DNA from 4 places in the Paenibacillus sp. EKM212P genome. Region 3 is predicted to be linked to each of the others. Evidence: riboswitches for the same ligand, from Rfam matches in the RefSeq annotation. Region 3 holds a riboswitch; each other region holds the start of a gene.
The links. Region 3 has a riboswitch for cobalamin ahead of G9G54_RS11570 (ABC transporter substrate-binding protein). Riboswitches for the same ligand answer to the same signal wherever they lie in the genome.
Positions count from the first base shown of each region.

Region 1 (3,135 bases), on a different contig from region 3:
CAACAAAGGCCGTCATCACGCCCAGAGGAATTTCCGTGGGGGCTAACAACGTGCGAGCCGCCGTATCTGCCCAAGCCATAAAAATGGCTCCACCGAGCGCAGATAATGGAACAATCATCCGGTAATCAGGGCCTGTCACCAGACGAATGATATGCGGTACAACAAGTCCCACAAAGCCAATCACTCCACATACCGAGACAGCGGCAGCTGTCAGCAGCGTGGAAATGATCAAAACAGATAGCTTTGTCGCATCTACATGAACTCCCATGTGAGCCGCCTGACGTTCACCCAAAGCCAATATATTCAGCACACGTGCCCGATTCCATAGAAATACCAGTCCTATGACCACATAAGGTAAAAGGATTCCTGTATATGACCAACCGCGCAGACTAAGACTTCCCATCGTCCAGTACAATATTTCATTGACCGTCTCCTTCGACATGGCTGTCAGAAAGGAAACAACCGCCCCCAGAAAGGATTGCATCACCACACCCGACAAAATGAGACTTTGTGTCGGAATTTTTCCACCTTCCCGTGCCAACGTCAGCACCATCCACAGCGTCAGCATTCCGGTCGTAAATGCCACTAGCGGCAGCGTCCATATGCCAACAAATGAAAATTGAAGGCCCCAATAGATCAGTACTGCCGCTCCTACCGAAGCCCCCGAGGATACCCCCAGTGTATACGGATCAGCCAAAGGATTACGCAGCACACCCTGAAATCCGGCTCCCGCCAGCGCCAGCGCTGCTCCTACCAACATTCCCAGTAATACTCGTGGCAATCTGACCTTCAAAATAATTTGCTCTGAGGATGTATTCCAATCCGGTGTAAACGTATCGCCTAACCATGGAAGGTGGTTAACCAGAATGCCCGTGATCTGGCTGACCGGAAGCTTGGCCGAGCCGATGCCAAGACAGAGCAGCAGCGTCAGCAACAGCAGGACAAGACCTGTCCCTCCAAAGCCGATCAGTTTACGGTTCATTTGAAAATTTCAGGATACACGCCCTTGGCCACTTCCTTGAGACCTTCCGTTACGCGTGGACCCGGACGACTGATCAAATTATCATCCACGGCAAACACCCGGTTGTGGCGAACAGCCGATATTTGATCCCATCCACTGCGAGCTTTAATGATTTCGCCGAGCGTCTGGCCAGTTTTGTCGTCCTTGACACTTTTGCTGTACAAAATCACGTCAGGGTTCGCAGCAATAATATTTTCTTCACTAATTTGGTACCACCCCTTTTGCGTGGCACCTACATTTTCGCCGCCCGCCAACGTAATCAGCTCGTCCATAAACTCGCCTTTACCAACTGTCCAGCCTGGTGAAAACTCGACGTATACCCGCAGCTTCTGCCCTTTACCGATATTTTTAACTCCTTCTTTCACTTCCGCTACATCTGCTCTCATCTTGTCAGTCACCGCTCTCGCTTCTTTCTGATGATCGGTGATTTTCCCATACAATTCGATGTTAGCTATGACATCTTCAACTGTCTTCGGTTCCGTTTTAAAAATCATAATTCCCATGTCGCGCAGCTTGGTCGTAGCCTGTTCACTAAGCGATATCCCTGCAAAAACGACTCCCGGGTTAGCAGCAATGATCGCCTCTTCGTTCGGTTTCATAATACCGCCTACTTTAGGCTTTTTCGTAGCTGCTTCCGGGTAATCAGAGTAGTCGGAGACGCCAACTATTTCCTTATCCAGCCCGATGGCGAACAGCGCCTCGGTTTCTGCCGGGGAGACGGAAACGATTTTATCCGGCGCTTTTTTGAATGTAAATTCCTGTCCTGTTGCATCTTTAACTGTGAGTGGGTAAACTGTTTTGCTCGGAGGCTCTTGTGCGGTTACGGTCTTTCCTGGCTGCTGTGCAGAAGTCTGATTCTCTTTATTTTCAGCATTTTTTCCCTTAGCGCCACATGCACTCAGCACAACTGCCAAAATCAGAACCAATAGACCTGTTGTCCAAACCTTTATTTTTTTTCCTGCCATGATTTGCACCCCTTCATAAAAAAATCGTTAAGAGCGTTACTTGATCATCATCAGATATCTTCTAAATCCAGCCTTCTTTTCCTATCTAAAAAACCCCGCATCCTTATATCAGGACACAGGGGTCACGTTAGCGCAGATCGTGCGCAGGCGGCAGCTTCTTTCCGCACGGACAGTCACTGCGAACACGTCATCCTTTCCTCGAAGGATTATGGTGACAGGCGGACGGGCAGGTATCCTGACTTATGGTAAGATGCATGTCCTGAAATCCCTTCATATGCTTAGTAGCACATAAAGCAGGACTAACGGGCATGTTTCCATTTACAGTGGCGGGACCGCGCCGGACTTACACCGACTTCCCTTTTAACAGCGCAGGCAAGGGAAACCATAGTTTCATCACACTGCGCCGACCTCGTCTGCTGGATATTTGATGTAGTGGTAGTCAAGCCGTTCTTTTACTTGATGATTATAGGTTAAAATGAGGCGGCTTACAACCCAAACAGCCTCTTTATCCGCTGGTGTCTAACCTAATGAGAGAGCATTTCCGCTATGTAATTGTGCGGTCCTGCCAGCCTCAATTGAATCCTAAATGCTTCTCCCGGCTTCGGATTCAGACTCCAAAAATCATGGCCCGGTATCAGCATGCAAGCTAACTGACGAATTACGCCACCATGCGTAACGACCAAAACAGAGGGCGGCCCAGCAGCCAAATCCATGGGTTGAACTTCCATAGCAACACGCCATTCATACAGAGAGTCAAGAAATTTCCGCAAACGATTCACAAAATCTGTCCAAGACTCTCCTCCAGGAGGGGTTATCCGTTGTGGCTCATCAATCCAAGCGCGATACAACGACACATCCTTGAGCATGTCATACGTTTTTCCATCCCACTCGCCAAAATGAAGCTCTCGCAGACGTGGTTCCATCATAGGAGACATAATAGATAGGGAACCTCCAGACGTCAATTCTGATTCCGGCACAATGATCTGCAAGGTCTGGCGACATCGCATTAAATCGCTGCAATAGATTCGAGCAAAGGACTGCCCCTGCAATTCTTCTTGCAAAGGCTTTAATTCCTGTTCTGCTCCCGGTAGCAAACCTAAGTCGGAGTGTCCCAGATATCGACGTTCCTTATTCCATAAGGTTGTGCCG
Region 1 is NZ_JAAMNR010000001.1:923,823-926,957, forward strand. It holds gene G9G54_RS04360 (FecCD family ABC transporter permease) at 1-982, opposite strand, end outside; gene G9G54_RS04365 (ABC transporter substrate-binding protein) at 979-1,986, opposite strand; cobalamin riboswitch at 2,195-2,388, opposite strand; gene G9G54_RS04370 (histidine phosphatase family protein) at 2,511-3,135, opposite strand, start outside.
Region 1: linked by a shared signal. The riboswitch ahead of G9G54_RS04365 (ABC transporter substrate-binding protein) and the one ahead of G9G54_RS11570 (ABC transporter substrate-binding protein) in region 3 are both predicted to bind cobalamin.

Region 2 (3,135 bases), 240 kb from region 3:
GTTCCCCTCCGGGTCCCGACTTCCATGTCCAACCAACAATATTGCATCCACTGCTGTTTTTTCCTCCTCTTTAATAGGGATAGCGCCTGCATGACGCCCTATTTTATATATATGCTTGTATCCAGTTCATCAGGCCTTCAGTCCATTAATCACCACAAACCGCATTCACTTCTACCGTTGCTGGTGCATCTTCATGCCGGAAACCCGCAACGACACCTACACGTTTAAAAAATTTATGAAAACGCTCATTCGGATGCCCTTTTTCCTTATATTCAGCGATGACGTTCTCCACGATGTCAGTAATTTGATCACCCGGAATCCCTTCCGCTACGGGCTGAGCGGCATGAGCATTGCGACCGAATTTTTTGCCACCAAGGAAGAGGTCGTATCCTCCCTTGCGATAGACGATTCCGATATCCTCCAGCACCGCTCCATAGCAGGCCATACCGCATCCGTTCAAAGCAATGCTCGTTTCCTTGGGTGCCTGTAATCCGCCAAGTACAACCTGTAAATGCTCAGCCACAGGCACAGCGTCATCCTTCTCCATATTGCAGAAGTCGCACGCCTTCACCTTAAACACATCGCCAATCGGCATGACAATGAATCGTTCATCCCGCAGCCGTCCGACCAGTTCCTCGGGGTCTGCACACGGCACGCGCAGCACGATCTGATGATCTGGCGAGTATTCCAGCTCGCCGTCATCACCCGCTACCTCCGCGAGCAGCGCCATCTGGCGAGCGGTGAACTTCTTGTTTCCCACACCCGGGGAAACGCCCACCTCAAATAGCGCAGGCTTGCCAAAGCCGCCTGTCGCCATCCCGGACGCGGCCCCCGCTCCGGCCACCGCTGACGTTCTGGCGGTGCTCTCGGCGGTAGGCGCTTGCCCGCTCCAGCGAGCGTTGGCTTCGCCAGGCAGCTTGCCGCCGACAGCGAGGCGGCTTAGTGCCTCTGCCGCCAGCGATGCCGGGGCTGCGCCGGTTTGCACAGCAGTCGTTGCCTGTACGGCAGCCATCGCTTGCGGGCGTGCCTGCGTCGCAACCGCAGCGCCGCTCGCGGAGGGTCCAGCGGGCGTAGTCTGGGCTGCGCCTGCCTGCGGTGTATCCTCTTGTGCTCCCAGCGACCACGGCTCCGCTTCCGTGCGGAGACGCTGATGTGGCTTGAGCGCCTGCTCGGTCGCATCCAGCGTGTATTTGCGCTGATATCCGCGCGGAGTCACGATCAAGCCGTCATACACCGTCGTCGAGGAATTGCCGATGATTACGGTCGTCAGCATCCCAATGTCATGGTTCAGCATATCTTCCAGCGTCGTTACAATAACTTGCTGACGTTCACGATAAGCGCTCTTCACTAGCCCAACCGGAGTTTGCGGATCGCGGTAACGCAGCAAAATGGACTGCGTCTCCACAATCTGGCGGGTACGCCGACCACTGCGCGGATTATATAATGCAATCACAAAATCGGCCGAAGCCGCTGCTTCTACGCGCTTCACAATCGTTTCCCATGGGGTCAGATGATCACTCAGACTGATCGTGCACGCATCATGCATAACTGGCGCCCCCAACAGTGAAGCACAGGACTGAATAGCCGAAATCCCCGGTACGACTTCTACCTCAACTCCGTCCTCGCGTCGCCAGCCTTTTTGCATCAGCACCTCATACACCAGCCCTGCCATACCATAGACTCCTGCATCTCCACTGGAAATGACAGCTACCTTCTTGCCCATCTCTGCTTGGCGAACCGCCTCCTGCGCACGGCTCACTTCCTCTGTCATTCCTGTGCGTACAATCTCCTGTCCGTTCAACAACGGACGGATCAAATCAACGTAGGTATTGTAGCCGATAATGACCTCACTTTCGGCCAGCGCATCCAGCGCCCGTTTTGTGATATGTTCCATATCTCCTGGACCAAATCCAATCACCAGCAATTTTCCTAATGGGCTCATCGTGCTCCTCCTATTCATCCTTTTCAGGGCAGCTATGCTATCTATTTCAATGATTTATGCACATCGTGTAACTCGAAAAAACCCCATCCTGCCCGGATGGGGTTTCTATGTACGCATCTCTCATCAGACGAATAAACAGCGTAAGAAGACACTATTTGTCTTCCTCCAGCCTGCCGTTGTTTTCCATCTGACTGTTTACGCTTCAAACGCTGCTGCACGTTCATATCCACGCAAACCTCTAGCCAACATGGAAAAAGCAACGTGTGCCTGATTTCCTGATTTCGTACACCCATCCTCTCCGCGAAGGTTAACGGTGCATACAGATCAAGGTAGGTCTCCTGGCTTGGCATCAACAGATTCTTTTGTCTTCCCCGTTTTTCACGAGTGACCATTTAAAAAAATCCTCTTCCTTACAGTGGCGGGACCGCTCGGGATTTGCACCCGATTCCCTGTTACCCTTTGCTCAACCGCAAAGGCACCTTGTCTGTCCGCTATTTGATTATGGGTCTTATCATAACCTTGCCTCAATCAGTTGTGCAAGCACGAAAAACGCTTTATTTCAAGTTCTCTGCTTTATTTTTTAACATATGTAGCAATTCGCCCGGGTCCGCAGAGATACTTAATAACGCTGGATGCTCAGCCCCGGTAAACCCTTCTTGCACGCTATGACGCACCATTTCTACTAACGGGTCAAAATATCCATTCACATTCAGCAGCCCAATCGGCTTGCGATGAATGCCAATTTGCGCCCAGCACAATACCTCGAACAGCTCCTCAAAGGTTCCCAAGCCACCCGGAAGGGCAATAAACGCATCGGCCATCTCGCTCATTGCCGCTTTACGCTCATGCATGCTTGCTACCTCAATGAACTCGGTAACTCCCCGATGAATGATCTCTGCATCAAATAACAGGGTGGGCATAATGCCAGTGACCTGACCGTCACCCGCCAGCATTCCATCCGCCACCTGGCCCATCAGCCCCCTACTGGAACCACCGTAGATCAGACGGATATGATGGCGAGCCATGGCTTCTCCCAGCTTGCCTGCCGCTTCAACATATACCGATGAATGTCCAGGTCTGGACCCGGCAAATACACAAATAGAATTCATTAACGTCTCAGCTCCTGTCCTAAGTCAGCATTTAGCATAATTCGATTCCCAACGCTCATAAGTACAATATATAGACGAACTAAA
Region 2 is NZ_JAAMNR010000003.1:287,097-290,231, forward strand. It holds gene G9G54_RS10510 (sirohydrochlorin chelatase) at 1-51, opposite strand, end outside; gene cobJ (precorrin-3B C(17)-methyltransferase) at 146-1,942, opposite strand; cobalamin riboswitch at 2,254-2,439, opposite strand; gene G9G54_RS10520 (LOG family protein) at 2,497-3,051, opposite strand.
Region 2: linked by a shared signal. The riboswitch ahead of cobJ (precorrin-3B C(17)-methyltransferase) and the one ahead of G9G54_RS11570 (ABC transporter substrate-binding protein) in region 3 are both predicted to bind cobalamin.

Region 3 (3,135 bases):
GGGGGATTTTTAATGCGTTTCCTTATACAGCTTTCTCGCAAAATGTGGGTCTGATCTCACTCACACGCGTCAAATCGCGGAACGTTATTTTTGCTGCGGGCGGGATCATGGTTGTTCTTGGTTTGCTGCCTAAGCTGGCTGCCTTAACGACAGTGATTCCTAACGCTGTGCTGGGCGGGGCGATGATCGTCATGTTCGGCTCGGTCGCTGCATCAGGCATGTCTATTTTGTCAGAAGTGGATCTGCGGAAGGAAAGCAATCTGCTGATCGCAGCATGCAGTATTGCCGTGGGCCTAGGCTCTGCCGTTCTGCCACAAATGTTCGACCAGCTGCCGAGTTTTGCTAAAATGCTGCTGCAAAATGGTATCGTTTCGGGTTCGATTACAGCGATTGTCTTGAACATTGTTTTGACGAGAAAACAAGGGGAATCGGTCAAAAGCGTGACGGTTCAGGAGGTTCCACAGAAGGTTTGATGATTAGGAATAAATAAAGATAGCCGGAGAGAGGACGTATGCCTCTTTTCCGGCTTTTTGGCATGGAGTTATCCAGATAGTAGATACCCTTGCCGTCTGGGGACATATAGATAAAGCTGCGGGATGAAATAGGTAGCTCTAATTTGGTGCGTTTTCCAGTTTATGCGCTAGAAGAATTTGCTAGAGTGGTAGGAAGGGGCATGGTATAATCTAAATTATGGATTTTGAATAGTGGTGGATGTTTTCGGACCACGGTGCAGCTTCCCGAAAGGGGGTGAAGCCGATGGTCAACCTTGTGTCGTGCTACGATGTGTTGCGTTGGATGGTTACGTTACTAAGCCTGGTGTTTAGTATTCGTAAACTTTATCGCTGGCTACGTCGAAAATTTCGGAACAAGCGAAAACCCACCGCGTAATTAGGTTAGGCGCCTAACGGTGGGTTTCGTTTGCATTAACCATTAGTTATGCAGCGCGCCGTGGGTGATCCACAGCCTTTCAAGTCCTAAGAGTCTTTGCCGTTGGCGCGGCGAAGACTCTTTTTAGTATACGGACACGGTGGTTTACTCTATACCTAATTTTAACACTTCAATTGCGTGCACGCAATTGAAGGTTATGTCTTGTTTCTTCCTTATCGTTCAAATTTAAACTATTGTGCAGCATTTATTGACAAGCCCGTGACAACAAAATAAGATCGTAATGGAAAGAAATAAAGGAAGAAAACAGGTGTGAGCCGGACGACTCTATGTACGGGGTTTTGTTAAGACCATGTGGATAGTTGTTGAGCGTGTTCACTTAAAAGGGAAGTTCGGTTGATTCCGACACGGGCCCGCCACTGTATACAGGCATCAGCAGGATACTGCTGGAGCTTTCAGAACAGCCACTGGAACTGTGAAGAACCGGGAAGGCCTGAAAGATACGCCTGGAGTCAGGAGACCTGCCTGTTTTGACATCACTGTCAGACCCACGGGATGCTGGGGAGGTGGTTAGGCGTGCTGCATACGGAATGTCTGAAACCGATCTGATCCCTTCTATGTTTTTGGAGTTGGCTTCGAGGTGTGTTTTGACATTTTATAATGAAAGCATTTCTGACTGCTGATCAAGTGGTCCGGAATGCTTTTTTCGCGTTTTGCGTTAGGTTTATATGATTTTACAAGATAGAGGGGGATTCATCGAATGATTAGCAATCATAGCAGGCGCTCATGGTTGATATGTACAGGGGTGATGCTGTTACTGGCAGTTATGGCTCTTTCGGGATGTACTAGCAATAAGACGTCGAATAGCTCCGGCAAAGATGAGAACGCGTCAGCACAACAAACAGCGACAGGTAAAAAGCTGGTAATGGCGTATACATGGAAACCGTCAGGTGTTGACCCGCACGGAGATAATAACTGGGATGTGATGCGATCCGGTGCAGGTGAGACACTGGTACGTTTGAATGAAAAGCTGGAGCCTGTGGCTTGGCTGGCAAAGGAGTGGAAGCAGGATAGTCCTACAGTTTGGACGTTCAGCTTGCAGGATAAAGTCACTTTTCATAATGGAAAAAGTATGGATGCAGCAAGTGTAAAAGCATCTTTGCTACGCTCTATCGAGAAAAGCCATCTGGCGAAGGATTTACTGAATGTGAAGTCCATTGATGTAAGCGGCCCGCTGGCCTTAAAGATCACGACAAACCAGCCGAATGCGGCGTTGGTGTCCAATCTAGCTGATCCATCGACGACTGTACTGGATGTGGCATCGATGAAAGATGAGCAGAGTTACCCAGCGATGACAGGCGCCTTTAAAATTAAAGCGTTCAGCAAGGACCAATCCTTGGTCGTAGAGCGTTATGACGGATACTGGGGCGAGAAGGCCCGATTGGCTGAGGCGACAATGAAGTTCATTACGGACGGGAATTCGCGCCTGATGGCGCTGCAATCCGGCGAGGTGGACGTAGCGACGGATATTCCGGTTGATAACGCAGAGGTACTGAAAAAGAACGACAGGCTACAAGTGCTGTCGGCTCCCTCCTTGCGCACCCATATGCTCGTGTACAATATGGAATCCCCAGTATTCAAGGATGCGGCGAACCGTAAGGTGGTGGACAGCCTGATTCCACGCACATCGATTGTGAGCGCCGTCATGAGGGGCTTCGGTACGGAAGCAAGCAGTCCGTTCCCGAGCATTCTTCCCTTCGGTAAAGTTGAGCGTAAAGCGCTGGACGGAACGGCGGATCAGCTGTTAACGAAGGATGGCTGGCAGAAGGACGCCCAAGGGACATGGACTAAGCAAGGCAAGCCGTTCGAGGTTACGCTGCTGACTTTTCCTCAGCGTCCGGAACTCTCTGTTATGGCTGAGGTCATCCAAAGCCAATTGCTAAAAGAGGGAATCCAGGTCAAGATTCGCAAGGTGGAAAATATCGACGAGGCGTTGACCAAAAACGATTGGGATTTTGCTATGTACAGTATGCTTACTGCTCATACAGGAGAGCCGCAATATTTTATGGACATGTTTTATTCTTCGAAAAGCGAAGCCAATGTAAGCCGTTATAGTTCCAAACCGCTAGAGAGTATTCTTAACAGCTTGAAGCTGGCGAAGGATACAGCGCAGCGTAATGCCGTGACACTACAAGCGCTGGATATCATCAATACGGATTTGCCACAGTCGTTCATTGTGCATCCTGACAA
Region 3 is NZ_JAAMNR010000003.1:522,881-526,015, reverse strand. It holds gene G9G54_RS11575 (nucleobase:cation symporter-2 family protein) at 1-473, shown strand, start outside; cobalamin riboswitch at 1,225-1,428, shown strand; gene G9G54_RS11570 (ABC transporter substrate-binding protein) at 1,646-3,135, shown strand, end outside.

Region 4 (3,135 bases), 210 kb from region 3:
GGTAAATGATCGAGAATATTACACGAATTCTTTTCATATTCCCGTGTATTACACGCTCCCGGCTGCTCGTAAAATCAGCTTGGAAGCTCCGTTCCATAACCTATGCAACGCTGGTGCGATTTCATACATTGAACTGGACGGTAATGCGCGGAATAACCCGGATGCGTTTCTTAAAATTGTTCAGTACGCGCTGCATCAGAACATCGGCTATTTCTCCATCAACCATCCGGTGGATCGTTGTACGGAATGTGGTTATGAAGGGATTATCGGGACAAGCTGCCCCCAATGTGGCACAGATGAGGAGCACACACACTTTCAGCGCTTACGTCGGGTAACCGGATATCTGACAGGAGATTACACCGTTCGCTTTAATGCTGCAAAGCAAGCAGAAGTTCGAGACCGGGTGAAACATAAGTGAATTTGTGTGGCTACATTCCGGAATCTCTGAACGAAGGATACGGCCTACGCACCGTCGTGTTCATTAGCGGTTGCCGTCATGCTTGTCCTGGATGCTTTAATCCAGAGTCATGGAGCTTCCGTGCAGGCGAGCCATTCACCCCCCAACGACAACAGGAGGTCATTCGTGACATCATGGAAAATCCGTTGTTAGATGGACTGACTCTCTGCGGGGGAGACCCGTTTTTCTCAGCAGCAGAATGCTCGCAATTTGTGCGTGACTTCCGCGAAGCCTGTCCCGACCGAACCGTGTGGGCTTACACTGGCTTTGTCTATGAAGATCTACTCACAGATCCGGAGCGACAGGAACTGGCGCTTTTGTGCGATGTGATTGTGGACGGTCGTTTTGTAGAACAGCAAAAGGACCTGACCCTTCCCTTCCGGGGCAGTCGCAACCAGCGTCTGGTAGATGTGAAAGCCAGTATTCAGGCAGGTTATGTCGTTTCATTGACATAAGGCGATGCTTACCCAGCAAGCAAGATGCTATATCTAATCTAAGACAAGCCCCCATCATGGGTAAGGCTTGTCTTTTTTCATATGGCTAACAGATTCCATTGGAGTTTCTATTGCGCATCCTGTAAGTTTCACTTATGATGGTGAACAAGTATACGAGTGCATAATTATTGTCATACCTTAACCGCATAGCTTGGAGATAGGTGTCTGTTCTATTCAGATCAGGCTTAAAAGGGAAGCCGGTGCAAATCCGGCACGGTCCCGCCACTGTAAACGGGGAACTTTCAGCTGTTCATATATCCACTGGTCCACAGACCGGGAAGGAATGCTGAGTGTCATGATCCGTAAGTCAGGAGACCTGCCTATTTTAACAACATCGCAAGTACCTACGGAAGATAGGGAGGTGTTAAGAGCAGTCGCCGTATTTTTGATTTTTTAATCACGGAGGCATTCTTTCCCCTACTTATTTTTAACTTTGGGGGAAGAATGCCTTTTTTGGTACGTAAAAATAAAACAGCTACCCACTAGGAGGAAAAGTACATGTCCGTTATTGAATGGCCTGAATTGTCCGGCTTAATTAGCAGTAATCTGGGATATCCGCGTATCGGCGAAAACCGGGAATGGAAGAAAGCACTGGAACGCTTCTGGAACGGTAGCATTAACGAAAGCGAACTGCAGACGGAAATGAAAAAATTACGGTTGGAGCATCTGAGTAAGCAGCGCGATAAGGGGATTGATCGCATTCCTGTCGGAGACTTCTCCTATTACGATCACATGCTGGATACATCTGTGATGTTCGGGCTGGTACCCGAACGGTTCAACTATCGTCCCGCAGGTCCGGTTCCTCTGTCCGTGTATTTCGGGATCGCTCGTGGACAGAAGGGAGCAACCGCCAGTGAAATGACCAAATGGATGAATACCAATTATCACTACATCGTTCCTGAATTGGCAAACGCAGTCCCGGTGTTCACTGAAAATAAACCTTTACAGGCTTATCGTGAAGCAAAACAAGAACTAGGTATTGATGGGAAACCGGTCCTCATCGGCCCCTATTCATTCGTTACCCTTTCCAAAGGCTATGATCGTAAGGAGCTTGCCTCTATTATAAGAACCTTCCTGCCTTTATACACCCGTGTCCTGTCTGAACTAGCAGCAGAAGGTGTTCAGTGGGTCCAAATCGATGAACCTGTCCTGACCACCTCATTCCCAGCAGAGGATCTGGACATTATTCAGGAAGTCTATGAAGCTTTGAACCAAGCTGCGCCCTCCTTAAATATAATGCTGCAAACCTACTTTGGCAGCCTAGATCATTATGAGCGTCTGTCCGCACTTCCGGTACAGGGGCTGGGTCTTGATTTTGTGTATGATGATGGCGAAAATCTTCAGCATATATTGCAGCATGGCTTCCCTAAAGGAAAAACGCTGGGCGCTGGTGTCATTGACGGACGCAATATATGGCGCAGCGACCTGAACGCTGTAGCTGCTCTGCTGGGTCAGTTAGCAGAACAGACCACTGCCGAGCAGCTTATCGTACAGCCATCATGCAGTCTGCTGCATGTGCCAGTCAGCCTGGAGGCAGAGCACAAGCTGGACAAGGAGCTGGTGCAAGCGCTGGCCTTTGCTGATGAAAAGCTAGAGGAAATCGCCATCCTGACGACTGCACTTGGCAAACACGATCCATCCGCACTCACCAAGCTTGGACAAAGTGCAGATGCGGTAGCCCGTTTCAACAGTTCAGCGGCACGCATACAAACAACTGCCGATCTGGCCGACCTGTTGGCCAAAGAGCCTCTGTCACGCAGCGTTCCTTTCGCCGAGCGTCGTGAGATTCAGCAAAATAAGCTGAAGTTGCCTCCACTGCCTACGACGACCATTGGTAGCTTCCCGCAAACCGCCGAGATCCGCAAGGCCCGCCTGCACTATCGCAAAGGAGAATGGTCTGCCGAGCAATATCGAACGTTCATCCAACAGCAAATTAAGGAATGGATTGATATCCAAGAGGACATTGGCATTGATGTGCTTGTACATGGGGAATTTGAGCGGACCGACATGGTTGAATTTTTTGGCGAAAAGCTGAATGGCTTTGCTTTTACGCAAAACGGATGGGTGCAGTCCTACGGCTCCCGTTGTGTCAAACCGCCGATTATATACGGAGACGTTTCCTTCGATCAGCCCATGACCGTGGAAGAAACGGCATTCGCCCAATCGTTAACTTCCAAACCTGTT
Region 4 is NZ_JAAMNR010000003.1:316,985-320,119, forward strand. It holds gene G9G54_RS10645 (anaerobic ribonucleoside triphosphate reductase) at 1-418, shown strand, start outside; gene nrdG (anaerobic ribonucleoside-triphosphate reductase activating protein) at 415-912, shown strand; cobalamin riboswitch at 1,094-1,289, shown strand; gene metE (5-methyltetrahydropteroyltriglutamate--homocysteine S-methyltransferase) at 1,450-3,135, shown strand, end outside.
Region 4: linked by a shared signal. The riboswitch ahead of metE (5-methyltetrahydropteroyltriglutamate--homocysteine S-methyltransferase) and the one ahead of G9G54_RS11570 (ABC transporter substrate-binding protein) in region 3 are both predicted to bind cobalamin.